DNA from 3 places in the Planococcus sp. S3-L1 genome. Region 2 is predicted to be linked to each of the others. Evidence: riboswitches for the same ligand, from Rfam matches in the RefSeq annotation. Region 2 holds a riboswitch; each other region holds the start of a gene.
What was found. Region 2 has a riboswitch for S-adenosylmethionine ahead of QMF37_RS10300 (methionine ABC transporter ATP-binding protein). Riboswitches for the same ligand answer to the same signal wherever they lie in the genome.
Positions count from the first base shown of each region.

Region 1: it holds a riboswitch for S-adenosylmethionine, as region 2 does, so the genes downstream of both, QMF37_RS01140 (O-acetylhomoserine aminocarboxypropyltransferase/cysteine synthase family protein) here and QMF37_RS10300 (methionine ABC transporter ATP-binding protein) in region 2, are expected to answer to the same signal.
Region 3: it holds a riboswitch for S-adenosylmethionine, as region 2 does, so the genes downstream of both, metK (methionine adenosyltransferase) here and QMF37_RS10300 (methionine ABC transporter ATP-binding protein) in region 2, are expected to answer to the same signal.

Region 1 covers NZ_JASISN010000001.1:227,995-230,263, reverse strand. The annotation lists gene QMF37_RS01140 (O-acetylhomoserine aminocarboxypropyltransferase/cysteine synthase family protein) at 1-943, opposite strand, end outside; SAM riboswitch class I at 1,042-1,157, opposite strand; gene QMF37_RS01135 (glycerol-3-phosphate acyltransferase) at 1,291-1,932, shown strand; SAM riboswitch class I at 2,044-2,158, shown strand.
Region 2 covers NZ_JASISN010000009.1:50,306-52,574, forward strand. The annotation lists gene QMF37_RS10295 (methionine ABC transporter permease) at 1-513, opposite strand, end outside; gene QMF37_RS10300 (methionine ABC transporter ATP-binding protein) at 506-1,531, opposite strand; SAM riboswitch class I at 1,620-1,724, opposite strand; gene QMF37_RS10305 (thioredoxin family protein) at 1,831-2,157, opposite strand; gene QMF37_RS10310 (ribonuclease M5) at 2,163-2,269, opposite strand, start outside.
Region 3 covers NZ_JASISN010000021.1:33,188-35,456, forward strand. The annotation lists gene QMF37_RS15300 (gamma carbonic anhydrase) at 1-43, shown strand, start outside; gene metK (methionine adenosyltransferase) at 101-1,297, opposite strand; SAM riboswitch class I at 1,499-1,611, opposite strand; gene pckA (phosphoenolpyruvate carboxykinase (ATP)) at 1,996-2,269, shown strand, end outside.

The sequences.
Region 1 (2,269 bases), on a different contig from region 2:
CCCACTCGATTTGTGGATGCTTTTTTAAGTAGTCTGCAATAATTTGAGCGTTGCTATTGTGTTTTGGAATCCGTAAATGTAAAGTTTCTAATCCTTGCAGTAAAGCATGAGCACTATCCGGGCTCAGTGAAGGGCCAAAATCACGTAATAATTGAACGCGAAGTTTTGTCGCAAAAGCTGCACCTGGTACATCAATGCCGTACCGCAGTCCATGATAGGTTTCGTCAGGCTGTGTATAATTTGGGAAACGTGGATTGTCCCAATTGAATTTCCCAGCATCCACCGCAACGCCACCAATTGTCGTTCCGTGTCCGCCAATCCACTTTGTCGCAGAATGAATGACGACGTCTGCACCAAACTCAATCGGGTTGCTGCCGTAAGGAGAGGCAAATGTATTATCGATCAATAACGGCAATCCGTTAGCATGGGCAATTTCTGCTATTTTTTCGACATCAAAAACATTCAAGCTTGGATTACCAATAATTTCACCAAATATCGCTTTTGTTTTATCTGTAATTGCTGCTTTAAAATTTTCTGGATCGGTCGCATCGACGAATTTTGTTGTAATGCCATAGCGTGGTAGCGTGTTAGCAAACAAATTGTAAGTGCCACCGTAAAGACTGCTATCTGCTACGATTTCATCACCCGCTTCTGCAATGTTCAAAATGGAAAAAGCAATAGCGGCCATTCCTGAAGAAAGAGCAACTGCTGCAGTACCACCTTCTAGTAACGCTACTCGTTGTTCAAAGACATCGACTGTCGGATTCATAATGCGTGAGTAAATATTGCCTGTATCTTTCAGTCCAAAGAGGTCTTGTGCATGCTGTGTATTTTTAAAAACATACGAAGTGGTTTTATAAACAGGAACACCTCTAGAGCCTGTCGTTGGATCTGGTTGTTGTCCTCCGTGTAATAATAATGTTTCTGGTTTAAAGTTTGTCATTTTCTATTCCCCCTGTTTTTTTAGTAGTAACACATGCTAAAGGGGACGAAAAAAGCCCCCTTCGCTAAGAAGAGGGCCGTAAATTACGGAGTTTCCTCCTCTTATCTCTCAGAACCTGAAAATCGATTCTGTAGGAATTAGCACCTTTACAAACAAAATGTCTGTCGGTTGCCGGGCATCACAGGGCCTATCCCTCCGCCACTCTTGATAAGAGTATTTGATTTAATTTTTGATCTTGTTGTGAAGTATAAAAACTTTATTGGCGTTTGTCAAGCTTATTAGTCAAAAAATTTTGAAACCTTGCCCACTTTCAAACGTTATCTTTTAGTGTAGAGGAGGAATTAATGATGGTCATTTGGATTTTGCTCTTATTGATTACAGGTTATTTTATCGGTTGTTGTCATGGTTCACTTGTTGCACAAGCCGTATCAGGCGTTAACATCAAAAATTCGGGCGTAAAAAATTCCGGTGCTTCTAATGCAGCCATCGTGCTGGGCTGGAAATATGGTTTGCTCGTTGCCTTTATTGACGTTTTCAAAGGCTTTGCTGTTGTTGCGGGGTTACGTTTGTTAGTGGACTTAGGTAGCTTTTCAACTGCAACAATCTGGACCCTCTTGTTCGTTGCAGGAGCTGCCGTAATAGTTGGTCATAATTTTCCGTTCTATATGAACTTTGACGGCGGAAAAGGTACAGCATCTGTAATAGGTGTAATGATAGCGCTTGACTGGAAGCTCGGGTTGCTCGGATTATTGTTATTGATCGTTGTTTCACTAGTAACAAATTATCTTGTCATTGGCGTATTCGTTTTGTACGCCGTGTATTTTGTAATTGCCTTTATCCCTGCAGTCGGTCTATGGCCGTTACTAATAGCGCTAGTCCTGTTCATGATGGCTGTATGGAAACATCGAGAAAATATTATACGAATAAAGAGTGGCAATGAACCTACAGTATCATCAGTTTTTCGAAAGAAACCTACCCCGTCCATTTAGAAAGGAATACAATGAATTTTGAAGATGAAAAAATAAATTTCAATATTCATCTTGACTTTTTTGTTATTCCGCCATAAAGTAGGAATCACGAATCGAATAGCATACATCACTTTCTTATCCAGAGAAACCGAGGGACAGGCCCTATGACGTTTCGGCAGCAGATTTGTTTAACCGCAAAAACTGTGCCAACTCCTGCAAATGCATCCATGCATTTGGAAGATGAGAATTAGATGGTTTCAACAGGAGCCCTCTTTTTTCTTATGGTTAAGAAAAAAGAGGGCTCTTTTTGTCTAGTTTCTCGACGGATTGTGAGCATTAACGATTTGAATAACAATAC
Region 2 (2,269 bases):
AATGCCGGCCATTGCTGTATAGCCGACCAATGCAATCGCCGTGACCGTAATGCCGGATATCAATGCCGGTTTTGATTCCGGCAATAAAACTTTCCAAATGATGGTGCCGGTTGTTGCACCCATTGAACGAGCCGCCTCGATCACACCTTTATCAATTTCTTTTAGCGCAATTAGCACCATTCGTGCATAAAATGGAGCTGAACCAATGATTAATGCCGGTAAAGCCGCATTCGGTCCGCGAATCGATCCCATCAAGAACAAAGTGACAGGAATCAATAAAATGATCAAGATGATAAAAGGAATTGACCGGAAAATATTGACGAATGCGCCAGTCAGCCAATTAACGAGTTTGTTTGCCCACAATTGTTTCGGTGCTGTTAAGAACAAGATAATACCAAGTGCTAAACCAATAACAAATGTAAATACAGTTGATAATGCGGTCATGTAAAGTGTTTCAAGAGTAGCTTCCCACATGCTGTCCCACTTTACGTTTGGAAATAATGATTCAATCATTGTCCATCACCTCCGCTTGAATATCTTCTGAGCGAAGAAATACCAGTGCTTCTTCAATTTCTGCTTGAGACCCTTTAAGCTGTAAGATTAAGGTGCCGTATGCGCCACGCTGCGTATGCGAGATATTGCCTTGAACAATATTCACTTCCACGGCATGACTGCGAATCAATTTAGTTAAAATGGGTTGTTCGGTTTGATCGCCAACAAAAACCAATTTCACCAATTCGCCAGTTGGGTATAATTCCCGCAGGTTTTTGATGGTTTCCTGTGAATCTCCACTGTCGGCTACTTGCGCAACAAAGCGTTTCGTGATTGCCTCTTTCGGTGATTGGAATACATGTAAAACGTCGCCAAGTTCTACAACTCGTCCGCCTTCCATTACAGCCACACGGTGGCAAATTTTCCGGATGACGTGCATTTCATGAGTAATCAATACAATTGTCAATCCCAATCGCTTATTGATGTCTACTAACAAGTCAAGAATGGCATCTGTTGTTTCTGGATCGAGTGCTGATGTCGCTTCGTCACACAACAAGACTTCTGGGTCATTTGCTAATGCCCGGGCAATACCGACGCGTTGTTTTTGTCCTCCTGATAGCTCAGAAGGATAGGCGTTTTCACGACCCGTCAATCCGACTAATTCAATTAACTCCTGTACACGATTTCCGCGTTGTGCTTTTGCCACTCCGGCAATTTCTAGCGGAAATTCAATATTTTCTCTCACTGTACGAGACCATAGTAGATTAAAATGTTGGAAAATCATACTGACTTTCTGACGTGCCTTGCGTAATTCTCCGCCTTTAATCGCTGTGATAATTTGTCCATTAATCTCTACAGTTCCTGACGTTGGCTTTTCTAACCCATTCAACAATCGGATTAAGGTACTTTTACCTGCTCCACTATAACCAATAATACCGAATATCTCTCCATCAGAAATGGATAAGTCCACTTGATCCACAGCTGTTAAAATTGCCTTGCCTGTATCGAATTTTTTTGTCACTTGCTTTAACTCAATCATTCTTCCAACACTCCTAAATCTTAAAAATAAAAAACCCTTCCGCGCATAACTGAGCAGAAGGGCAAACGTATAGTATACGGAAACCAATCTCTCATCGTCCAAAGCTTTCGCTTTGTGTGATTTGGCACCATTTCATTTTCATGACGGTTGCCGGGCTTCATAGGGCACTTCCCTCCACCACTCGTAATAAGAGTTTTGATATAAAATTTTCGGAAAACTTAAGGACTGTATTCTATTTGACTCTTCGCTTGTTGTCTAGATTTCAGACAAGCAATTGGTTTTTTTATCAGAAGACTAATTTACCATGACCGACTGTATTCGTCAACAGGTTTTAACTTACTATACAAGTATGGCACTGATTGAAAAGCATAGATTTTCTCTTTTAGTTTGCCACCTTCTGTTATAAGTAAGCACGGTACACTCTCCACTTCGTAGAGATCCGCTATTTCTTGAACGTAATTTAAATTTGCTTTGCCCATTGGAAGATCCGGTAACAATTCGGTGACGACTGATAGCATCTTAGACGCAACCTGGCAAGTTCCACACATTGGCGCGTACAAATAATAAGCCGTTGATTTATTCGTATTCTTTTCTTTGATCCATTCTTTGTGCGTCCATTCATTCATTTTCTTCATCCCTCTGTTAATAGCTTATTTACCTGGATATTCGCTGTGATGAGCACATCCATCAATATCCGGAGTGGTGTTGCTGCAACTTCTTTATAATTTCGGTTAATGT
Region 3 (2,269 bases), on a different contig from region 2:
TGCAGAAAAAGCAGCTTATTATAAATCACTCCAAAAAAAGTAACAAAACGAAAAGGACGACCGGGCATCACTGCCTAGTCGTCCTTTTCGTTTTGTTAACTTATACGCCAGCTTGTTCTTTTAAGATCGCTGCTTTGTCTGTACGTTCCCATGGCAAATCAACATCGGTACGGCCAAAATGTCCGTAAGCTGCCGTTTGCTTGTAGATTGGGCGACGTAGATCCAACATTTTAATGATGCCAGCAGGACGCAAGTCAAAGTTTGCACGTACCAAATCATCTAATGTGTCTTCATCAACGATGCCTGTTCCAAACATATCAAATGCGATCGATACAGGATGTGCTACACCAATTGCATAAGCTAACTGAACTTCGCATTTATCTGCAAGGCCAGCTGCGACAATATTTTTTGCAACATAACGCGCCGCATAAGCCGCTGAACGGTCTACTTTTGTTGCGTCTTTTCCTGAGAATGCGCCGCCACCGTGACGCGCATAGCCACCGTATGTATCTACGATGATTTTACGTCCAGTTAAACCTGCATCTCCTTGAGGTCCACCGATAACAAAACGGCCAGTTGGGTTGATAAAATATTTTGTTTCTTCATCGATCCACTTTGCTGGTACAACTTCGTTAATGACGTATTCCTTAATATTACGTTGAATTTGTTCTAACGTTACTTCTGGATGATGTTGAGTTGAGATAACAATTGTATCCACGCGAAGCGGTTTGTTGTTTTCATCATATTCAACCGTCACTTGTGTTTTACCATCTGGACGCAAGTATGGAAGAATTTCTTCTTTGCGTACTTCAGCCAAACGACGTGCCAATTTATGTGCCAATGAAATCGGCAATGGCATTAACTCTTCTGTTTCGTTGTTCGCGTATCCAAACATTAATCCTTGGTCACCTGCACCGATATCGTCTAACTCTTTATCTGTCATTTGGCCTTCGCGTGATTCAAGCGCTACGTTTACTCCAGCAGCGATGTCCGGTGATTGCTCATCGATTGCGGTAAGAACTGCACTTGTTTCTGAGTCGAAACCATATTTAGCTCGCGTATAGCCAATTTCTCTTACCGTTTGTCGAACGACTTTCGGAATATCTACATACGTAGAAGTGGTAATTTCTCCGGCTACTAGAACGAGTCCTGTCGTAACAGTCGTTTCACACGCAACGCGTGCATTTGGATCCTCGGTTAAAATGGCATCCAAAATAGCATCTGAGATTTGATCACAAATTTTATCTGGATGTCCTTCTGTTACTGATTCTGATGTAAATAATCGACGGTTTTTCAAAAAATGTTCCTCCTTATATCCTGCGAGATTGCTCTCGAAATTGATACGGTACTCGTTTCCCATGTCAAGTCCGTTCCAGACAATCTGGATTGAACTTCAAGCCGTTTGTGGCCTTTCACACGAGGATTAAGGGCATTTCACAAAAAAATCCCTTCACTCATTCGTCATGAGGAAAGGAAGAATCATCATTAGCACCTTTCACTCTTATCATCCAAGGTCTGTGCACCTTGTGTCAGGTTGGGCACCATCACTGCAAAAGCAGCAGGTTGCCGGGTTTCATAGGGCCTGCCCCCTCCACCAGCTCGGAATAAGAGTATCCGTTCAATTTTTCATCATACGGAATTAGCAAAGTGATGTCAACAATTTTCGAAAATAAAATTACATTCTTCAAATAAAAACAATGATTTTTTGATTATGCTATTCTACCAAACTTTAGATTCCCGCAAGTAAAAAACCAAACTATTCAGTAGTATTTCTGTTCACACAAAGCCATTGTACACTGTAGAAAACCGCTTTAAAAGGCACCAGGACTATTTGGAAATTATAGAAATAATTCTACGTATTGTCGGGGCTATCCTCTAATATTTTTTAATTTCCCCAGTGGATTAGTGTAGACTAATAAAGCTAATGTGTTATACTAATGAACGAATATACATCCTCCCCATTATGGGAATAACAGAAAAGGAAGGTACATATATATGACTTCAGTGAACTTTGCAAACGATTTAAAAGATCTTTTGACTGGCCAAAATGTGCATGTTCAATTATCAGTGCCACAATTAGTGGAAGCGGCAACATCCCGCAAAGAAGCAGTATTAACTCGGGAAGGCGCTGTAACAGCGGAAACAGGAAAATATACTGGCCGCTCACCGAAAGACAAATACATGGTGGAAGAAGAAAGCTCTAAAAACAAAGTCGACTGGGGCAATGTGAACCGTCCGATTTCAAGCGAAATATTTGAAAAGCTTTACG